Regions from separate parts of the Paenibacillus sp. 102 genome, predicted to be linked through region 2. Evidence: riboswitches for the same ligand, from Rfam matches in the RefSeq annotation. Region 2 holds a riboswitch; the other holds the start of a gene.
The links. Region 2 has a riboswitch for S-adenosylmethionine ahead of AAIE21_RS12655 (MetQ/NlpA family ABC transporter substrate-binding protein). Riboswitches for the same ligand answer to the same signal wherever they lie in the genome.

Region 1: another riboswitch for S-adenosylmethionine. It lies ahead of mtnW (2,3-diketo-5-methylthiopentyl-1-phosphate enolase); the one in region 2 lies ahead of AAIE21_RS12655 (MetQ/NlpA family ABC transporter substrate-binding protein).

The regions. Positions count from the first base shown of each region.
Region 1 covers NZ_JBCGHT010000001.1:551,555-556,443, reverse strand. The annotation lists gene AAIE21_RS02885 (NAD(P)-dependent oxidoreductase) at 1-16, shown strand, start outside; gene AAIE21_RS02880 (DUF3909 family protein) at 21-353, shown strand; gene AAIE21_RS02875 (hypothetical protein) at 477-752, opposite strand; gene AAIE21_RS02870 (cupin domain-containing protein) at 1,063-1,575, opposite strand; gene AAIE21_RS02865 (methylthioribulose 1-phosphate dehydratase) at 1,553-2,191, opposite strand; gene AAIE21_RS02860 (2-hydroxy-3-keto-5-methylthiopentenyl-1-phosphate phosphatase) at 2,188-2,850, opposite strand; gene mtnW (2,3-diketo-5-methylthiopentyl-1-phosphate enolase) at 2,847-4,091, opposite strand; SAM riboswitch class I at 4,156-4,261, opposite strand; gene AAIE21_RS02850 (pyridoxal phosphate-dependent aminotransferase) at 4,314-4,889, opposite strand, start outside.
Region 2 covers NZ_JBCGHT010000004.1:99,603-104,491, forward strand. The annotation lists gene AAIE21_RS12640 (methionine ABC transporter permease) at 1-180, opposite strand, end outside; gene AAIE21_RS12645 (methionine ABC transporter ATP-binding protein) at 170-931, opposite strand; gene AAIE21_RS12650 (acyl-CoA dehydrogenase family protein) at 938-2,098, opposite strand; gene AAIE21_RS12655 (MetQ/NlpA family ABC transporter substrate-binding protein) at 2,112-2,930, opposite strand; SAM riboswitch class I at 2,989-3,077, opposite strand; gene AAIE21_RS12660 (YdcF family protein) at 3,250-3,879, opposite strand; gene AAIE21_RS12665 (GNAT family N-acetyltransferase) at 4,218-4,715, opposite strand; gene AAIE21_RS12670 (GNAT family N-acetyltransferase) at 4,725-4,889, opposite strand, start outside.

The DNA.
Region 1 (4,889 bases), on a different contig from region 2:
ATACATAAGGGGGTAATATGATGAATTTAGAAAAATTTGATGGAATGATTGATGCTGTGCAGCGTACAACTTGTATGTCGATTAATGATAAACAAAAAGCAGCGTTTAAACAAAAGTATGATTTTGAGCCAACATTTGAATATGGACGTGATGAGAAAGGGCATTATGTTATTCGAACATCAAAGAAAATGCTAGAAGAAATGGAATTTTATTTAGCTTTAAAATATGACCGTGAAGGTATCGACCTATATATGCATGCTGAAATTGATAGTGTATGTTATGTATCTGTTAGCTACAGAGAAGATGCTCTTCATTTACAAGAACTATTTCAATTTTTGGAAGACAATAAATAAAAAAGTCCTTGTTTGAGGACTTTTTTATTTTGTTTAAAATATTTTTTTGGGAAAATTGGACGCTCATTTTGACAAAGGCAGGCTGTATGAAAGTAGATATATTTTGAGGATATAATAATGGGATTATAAGCTTGAAGCACGACGAGAGCGTTCAATTGGAAATGGAATAATTTTGGCCATATGGTTTCGACTGAATTGCTTTGTGCGAGCATGACGTAATATATAAAATGAAAAGAGAATAGCGACAGGAATAGCACCGTACAAACCAAAAAGTAAAGCGCTTACAGAAGATGCGACAAAACCTAACATACCAATTTCTAATTCCTCCATAATTGCCCCAAGAATAGCTGGAATAGCTCCACAAGTAACCCCAAGTATAAGTGCTATAATTAAATTCATGTTTTTCCCCCTCTTTTGCAGTTTTTTCGATACATTTTCTATTATTTGTATTATAACACAATTTAAACAGAATTTTCAGAAAAAGTTCAAAAAATGTTCAAAAATTATTGATAAATATACTTGATAAAGTGGAAAACGGAAAAATGAGGGGTCGTTCATTCTGGATAATGAATATACGAGGTGGGAGAAAATAAAAAAGCAGGCTTATTTCATATTTTGAAATAAGCCTGTTCCATAGGAGGATGTATATATGTAGAGTGAATAAAAGGAAGGAAAAGGGGGTCCAATTCCTTTTATTCAACTAACTACCTTAATAAATGGGAACCCAGCCTTCCGTTGTAACAAAAATACGAATGGCTACAACTTGGCGATCATCTTGTAATGTGAAATAATGTCTTGCATTTTCAGGTACAGAGATTAGATCACCAGGTTCAAGTTCAACATCGAAGAAGCGACCATCTTTGTCTTGGATGGCAAAGATGCCATGCCCACTGACAATAAAACGAACTTCATCGTCAGTATGATGATGCTTTTGTTTAAAGTTAATTAATAACTCATCGAGGTTAGGTGTTGCCTTTGAAAGAGAAATAACATCATGTGCTTTATAACCTCGACGTTCTGAAACATCAGCAATTTCTTTAGAGAATACTGTTAAAATTTCTTTTTTGTCTTCATCAGTTAAGGAGTAGTTTTCTTCTAAATGAGCAGGAAGTTTTGAAATATCCCATTTCTCATATAAAACGCCTTCTCCTTGTAAAAATTGCTCCACTTCCACTTCATTTTCAATGCGGGTATTTATTTCATGAATACGAATTTGCGCCATGTGAAACGCCTCCTTGAATTGATAATAGTTTTATATGAAATTGGAATAAAAATTCATATGCTTCTAATCTTTTCTTTGTATCAAAGCTATCTTTTCCCCAAACAGTAATACCGTGGTTGCGAATTAGTATAGCTCCAGCATCATCATGAATATGTTTCCGGAAATCTTCTCCTAATGTTGGGATATGAGCATGATTTTCAATAATTGGAATTTGGATAGAGGCTCCTTCTTCCCATATATTAAGAGCTTTAATAATTTCTTGATTAGAAAATGAAACTTCTTTGTCGTATACGTTTGTAATTACATTGTTATCAATTGTATGAACATGTAAAACACATCTAGCTTCTGTATGATTGTAAATATGAGTGTGTAGCAATGTTTCTGCTGAAGGGCGTAAATCGGTTTCTAAAACAGCCTTTCCAGTATGATCAACTAATAGAAAATCATCAGGTGTTGTTTTTGATTTATCTCTTCCGCTTGCTGTAATGAGAAAGGTCATTGGAGTGTTACTCACTTTTATTGAAATGTTTCCACTTGTAGCAGGAAACCAGTTTCTTTCTGTTAATTCTTTTTTTAATTTACTCAATTCCTCCCATTGACGAAAAAGTTGTTTCATTTTATCACCTCCAACAATTGCGTAACTTCTGTCTGTATGTCATAAAACGTTTCAAATGCTGTATAGGAAATTTGATGTTCTTGGCATTTTGTAATGAGAAAATCACGAGCGAATACTTTATCAGCAAGTTTTGCTGCTTGTAAATCTGTAATCGAATCTCCAATCACAATATTGAAATCACCGTTTGAACTTAATTGCTGAATCAGTGTTGATTTACAGAGACCACATTGATTCTTACAATGTTCATCGCATGGGTGAGGCCAGTTTACCCTAATTGTTTCGCCGGAAAAATCAGTCGTATTACAATAAATGTGCTCAGGACTAATGATTCCTTCTAGAAGAGGATAGACAAAAAAGTCCATTCCGCCTGATACAATGTGAAGTGAAATCTGATTATTTGTTTGGACAAACTGTGCAAACTCTTGAAATCCAGTCCGAATTACCGCTGTTTCTTTTATAAAAGTAGTGATATCATCTTGTAAACTTGTAGGTATAAGGGAAAATAATTCCCCTACACCTTCTTGAATGGAAATTTCTTGTGATAGAATCTTTTGTTTAATCGTTTCGGCTTCTGGTGGAGCGAATTTCTCCATAATGGCAACGATATTATCATTGTTCGTAATTGTACCATCAAAGTCACAAAAAATTTGAAGACTCATAGTTTCACCTCGTGAGATGGATTTCCCCATAATTGCAGTGCAGCATGTAAATCAGTGTTACCTGCTTCATGCAATGGTGTTCCTTGCAAAGTGGCATCAATTGCTGCTCGAAATGCTTTTCCCCCACCTTGTGCTCCGCTCGGATGACCATGAATACCACCACCTGCATTAATGACAACATTTTTACCAAAGTCGCGAAGGGTAAATGGAACAAAACCAGGGTGAATGCCAGCTGATGGAACAGGGAAGCTTCTTTTTAAAGCGGGATCTTCTTTTGTTAGTGCCTCTGTAATAAGAAGGGCTTCTTTTTTTTCTAATGCAACACTGCCGTATGGTGATGGGAATAAAGAGAAGTCGGCACCAGCATAACGAAGCAATTTTCCAAGTAATAATGGTGAAGAAACCCCATATAATTTCGATGATGCATAAGCACCGCTAACGGCAGGATGAGCCATGATAGGAATAGAAATATCTTTATCCTCTGCAAGTGATTGTAGTACATCTAATCCGTACGCAAAGACATTAAAAAGTAGGATATCCGCACCGTATTCGATTGCTCGTTTTGCATTTTCTTTTAAATCATAAGTACGTCCCGTTAAATTCACTGCATATAAAGTCTTATGGCCATATGTTTCGTATACAGACTGTAATACTTCTTTTCCAGCATGAATTCGTTTCGTAAGTGGCGTTAATGAGTTTTCAAATAAGATCTCATCATCTTTTACAATATCTACACCGCCAATTGCTTGATCACGTAGTTGAGTTTTTAAATATCCGATATTACGTCCAATCATTCCTTTGAAAATGCTCATTAGAAGTGGACGATCGTGAATATGTAAGAGATTTCGAATGCCCTCAATACCAAATTTAGGGCCAGGGAAATGTTTTTTTAAGTCATCTGAAAATGTTAAATCAATCAGTTTAACTTCGCCATCTAATGATAATTTGCCAAATGTTGTTGTTAAAATGGCTGGTAAATCAGGGCTGAAATTTAGTGATGGATAATGAATTTTAATGAGTCCACGTGTTACTTTTTTTCCAAGGTACGTATTTACATGTTCTTGTTCTTCTAACTTTTCGACATGAATGACGTTGCCTTTATGTTGTTTTAATTGTTCTTGTAATAAGTGTGGTAAATGAGTCCATGAACCAATTGTCAAACCGAGAGCAATTTGCTCTGCCTTTTGGTTTAAATTATGAGAATCATCATGGATTAAATAGGTTGCTGTTATTCCGCTCATTTTCATAACCTCCTAGTTAAATAAAAAAACCTCTCAGCTAAGGAGAGGTTTTTTTACAACCAGCTCCTTATCTGTCAGCATAATGCTGCGAGAATTAGCACCGTGCCTACAATTGTAGATCGGTTGCCGGGTTTCGTCGGGCTCGTCCCTCCACCTGCTCTTGATAAGAAGTATTTAGAAATGTTTAAATTTTTTCGATATCTGAATTTTGACAGAGTTTTTTTATGATGTCAATGGTTTTTTGAAAATTTTTAATTTCTGGATTCGTTGAACAGCTTCTTGTAATCGCTCTTCTGTATGTAATAATCCAATACGAACGTAGCCTTCGCCATGTTCGCCGAATCCGACTCCAGGTGCAACTGCTACATGTGCTTGTTCTAACAATAAGGCAGTAAATTGTTCTGATGTATACTCATTAGGAACAGGAAGCCATGCGAAAAATGATCCCTTCGGTGCGACAACATCCCAGCCGATTGAACGACACGCTGTAATGAGTGCATTTCTCCGTGATTCATAGCGTTCAACAAGTTCATTTACACAAGATTGTGAACTTAATAGTGCCTCACAAGCCGCCTCTTGTACAGCGCCAAAAATGCTGACATACATATGATCTTGCAATAAATTGATTGTTTCAATGACACTTTCGTTACCGATTGCAAAGGCAATACGCCAACCAGCCATATTAAATGTTTTTGATAGTGTATAAATTTCAATGCCAACATCTTTTGCGCCGTTTACTTGTAAGAAGCTAGTTGGTTTGTTACTATCAAAGCCAATTGCTCCATAAGCGAAGTCGTG
Region 2 (4,889 bases):
ATTTAAAATACGATGGACAATATTTTGTTCCAAAATTTGTCCTTTACTTGTAAAATACAAAATTACACCTAAAGGAACCCCTAAAATAATTGCTGCTCCCACAGAAAGTCCAACCATTAATAATGTTTGTAAAAGCGATGTCCAAATCTCTGGAAGGAGCGGAATAACATTATTGAACATGTGCAACGCCCCTCTCTTGCTCTACTCCTAATAAAAGTTTCGCAATTTCTGTTGTTGGTTTTAAATGTTGGTCGCGTAAGTGGAATGATTCAACAACTTCTCCTTCTTCCATTACCGCGACTTTATTACAAATTTGTTTAATGACATTCATTTCATGCGTTACGATTACGATTGTAACTCCTAACTCTTTATTTATCTTTTGTAAAAATTGCAAAATAGAAAGTGTCGTTTTCGGATCGAGTGCCGATGTCGGTTCATCACAAAGCAATACCTTAGGATCATTTGCTAATGCACGAGCAATCGCAACACGCTGTTTTTGCCCACCGCTCAGTTGTGAAGGAAAATGATGTGCTTTATCACTTAAACCAACAATCTCTAAACATTCTCTCACTCGTTTTTCTTTCTCTTCTTTTGAAACTGATTTCAATTCTAATGGCAGGGCAATATTATCCGATACATTTTTATTATGAAGAAGATGAAAATGTTGAAAAATCATCCCGATTGACTGTCTGGCTGTTCGTAAGTCTTTTTTCGATAACTTTGTTAAATCTTTACCATTTACAATGACTGCACCTGAATCTGGTTTTTCCAGTAAATTCATTGTACGTAATAACGTAGATTTTCCCGCACCACTTAAGCCAGCAATTCCGTATATATCATGTTCTTCAATTTGTAAAGAGACTGATTTTACACCGTGAAATAAACCTTCTTTCGTCTGAAACGTTTTATTTATATTGCGTAACGTTATCACGTTCACTCACTCCTTTTCAATTGATTTATAAGCATCGTCTGCTAGTAATGAGAGTGTTACATCATCCATTGGTGGATTGTGTAAACCAGCGCGAACATTTAAATAATAGCGGTGCAGCGGATTCTTTTCAGATAAACTTTTTGCCCCTACAATTCTCATTGCCTTATCGACAATTGATATCGCTGCATTCGTCGCAATATATTTCGCTGCTGCTAATTCTGCTTGCAAGGATTGTTTATTTTTCGCCTCATCATATTTTTTCGCCACTTGGTATAAAAAAGTGCGAGCTTGCAAGAGTTCTAACTCTAATTCGCCTACTAATCTTCTAACGTTTGGAAGCAAGCTGATTGGGTGATTTAAACTATTCGGTTGATATGATTTCGCAAAATCAATTGCATAATTTCTTGCAGCCTGTGCAATTCCCAAATAGCATGCTGGTATATGAAGTAACCATCCAATTCCTTTCGGTTTCGACTTCGAACCTTTTACATCTGTAAAAAATTTATTCGGGATTTCAACATTCTGCAGTACAAGATCGTGGCTAGCGGTTCCGCGCATCGCAACACTATCCCAAGTCTCCTCAATAAACACACCCTTTTCATGTCTTGGAATTACAAATTCCCCAATCTCTTCTCTTCCTTCAATACTCGCTGAAATAATGAAATAATCGAGTACAGGTGCCATCGTTGTAAAAGTCTTTCTCCCGTTTATAATCCATTTATCACCTTTTTGTACAGCTAACGTTTCTGGTTTTCCGCCTCGCGTTGGACTCCCTGTTTTTGGTTCCGTTGCCGCTCTGTTAAAAAGAGCGCCTTTTTTTACTTCGTCACAAAACCAAGCGAACATATCGGGTTTCCATGAACGATTTTCAGCAAGTTCCTTCACAATCCCAAGGTGCCAGCCAATTGATAAAGCTGTTGCTCCGTCTCCCTCTGCAATCTTTTCTTGAAATAAAACAAAGTCATATAGCGAAATTGCCTTTCCTCCGACATCTTTTGGTAATGTTAACTTCGTATAACCGATATGCTGCAACTCTTTAATATTTTCAAAAGGAAAAGATCCGAGTTCACTCAGTTGATGTTCCCTTCCTGCAAACTGCGGAATTAATTCCTTTATCTTCTCCAATACGAGAACTTGTTCTTCTGTTTCTATAAATGATAATGTCATATCAAGATCTCCTTTACTTTAAGTAATCAGGAAGTACGAATCCTTCAAATTGTTCTTCAGATTGAATCATCTTTTTAAATTCTGGTGAATGGTACGCTTCAATTAAGTCTTTCGCAAATTGTTTTTCTTTATCTTCATCACGAACAGTAACAATAATTCTGTGTTGCGGAGGTGTTTTTTCTAATTCCAATGCTTCTTTTAACTTATGTCCAGATGAAATGACAAGATTTCCGTTAATAATGCCGTAATCTAAATCTTTCATTGCCCTTGGGATTTGTGGTGATTCGAGCGGTACTAATTTGAAATCTTTCTTTTTAAACGTTATGTCTTTTTCAGAGATTGTTAAAATATTTACATTTCCTTTTAATTTCACCCAGCCAATCTCTTCTAAAATACGTAATGCCCGTTCTAAATTAACTGGATCATTGGGTACCCCAATCTTCATTCCATCTTTCAAATCATCTAATGATTTATGTTTTTCAGAGTATACACCTTGAGGTGCTGATGGAACTTGAATAATACTTGAAATTTTCGCATTATTTTCTTTTGCGTAAGACTTCATAAAAGCAGTACTTTGAAATATATTTGCATCAATATCCTTATTCGTTAATGCAGGATTTGTTTCGTTTGGCGAATTAAACTCAACAATTTTAATTTTGTATCCCTTTTTCTCTAAGTACGGTTGTACTGCTTTTTTCACTTGATCGCTATATGGACCAGGTGTAAAGCCTAAACGAATCTCTTTTTGATTGCCCCCTGATGTCTGCGTACAACCAGTAATGATAAATAAACTACATACAATACTTACAAGTGCAAAAAATAAACGCTTCATCCCTTCTCCTCCTACTAAAAAACAACCTTACATATAAGAAGGTTGTCATCTCTTTTCCTTCTTATCTACTCGGAATTAGCACCTTTTTATTACAGATAGGTTGCTGAAGCTTCATCGGGCCGTTCCCTCCACTTCTCTCGATAAGATTATATTTTATTATGTTCTCTATTGTGTCACTATTCCGATGAAAATACAAGGCTTTTATTATAAAAATTTTCTATAATTTGTAAAGTTATAGGAAAATTACAACATATTCACATAACAAAAAGGATAGATAAGGCAGAGTAGTTCTGCCTTATCTATCCTTTCTCTTACTTGTTTAATCACCTTTCAGCATACGTAAAGGTAACGATGCAACATACCCAATATAAGAACATAATTCTTTAAAAAAGAACGGAATTTCTGTATCTAATGTTTTATATGCTGATGTTGGCGTTGGTGATGCATATGCATCCATCCCAATATGCTTCGCTATTTTCATCGCTCGCTTCATATGAAGAGGATCACTTACAATCGTGTATGTATGTAAGCCATTATCAATTCCGACCTGTTTCGCATTCTTTAAATTATCTTCTGTAAAACGCGACTGTGTTTCAATTAATATATCTTCATCCTTTACGTTATGTTTTATTGCATACGCTTTTGCAGTACGTGCTTCTTCTTGCTCCGCTTCAAATTTGGTACCACCTGTAAAAATAATTTTTTTAATACTTCCATTCTTATACAAGGAAATCGCATGATTGATTCTTTCGCGAAATACAGGAGACGGCTTTCCGTTCCAAGACGCCGCTCCTAGTACAACAGCAGCATCTGTAGGTACCTCGTCTGTTTTAAAGCGATAACTCCAAATATCGTAAGCTACATAACTTACAAATAGAATCATAGAACTAATCATAAGCAAGAACACTTGCAAGATTCTTCTTTTTTTACTTTTCTTATTTTGTTTCATTTGTACTAGCCTCCGTGCATCATCCATACTTCTATTAATTTAAAATGATCTTTTTTGAATCATTATATTTGAGTTTATTTGAAAGAAGGCACTTTTCTCAACAATTGATTCGTGCTATAAAGGGTTTTCATTCAAATAGAGGATTTTTAATTTACTATTATTTGCGGTTCATACTTTATGAATTTGATTTATGTACAAATTTCTCATACAACTCTATTGTAACGAATTTCTTCACAGAAGGGAATGATGAAACAAAAGTATATAAAAGAAGTTATCATTTTGTAAGAAAAAAAGAAGAGATTTTCCTAATTTCATAGAAACGAACCTCTTTTTTCTATCTACTTTATAATCCAATATTTCATATGTTGCTCCTCAAGTGCACATGTAAAGCCTGCTTTTTCTAACACTCTACTTGAAGCAACATTACTCGTTAAGCAATCTGCTTTAATCGTTTTTACTTCCTCATTCTGCTTAAGCCACTCTACAAAAGCTCTCGCCATCTCAGTCGCATAACCATTTCCTTGATAATCTGATACGATACTATATCCAATCTCAACTGTACCAGTTGAATCAGGTGCACCTTTACAACCCATATCACCAATAATTGCATTATCTTCCTTATGAATAATGAGTCCACTCCACTTACTTTGCTTTGGATTTTTCCGTAAACCTTCCGCAATCCACGGCAAAATATCTTTATAATCAGGCATTGGCCAGTCTAAAGATACTTTATATGGTATGATTTCCTGCAACTCTTCTCTTCCTTTTATCGTTGCCTCGACAAGTTCTAATGTAAAGGGAATCATCTTTAGTCGCTTTGTTTCAATATTTATCATGTAAACCTCCTATTTATGTAAATCCATTTTTTTCAGTAGTTGCTCTTTCACTACTGGCCACTCACTCAAAATGATGCTATATACTACCGCATCCCTTACATAGCCACTCGGTAACTTTCTTTCATTTCGTAATACTCCTTCTTTTACTGCACCTAGCCTTTCAATTGCTCGCTG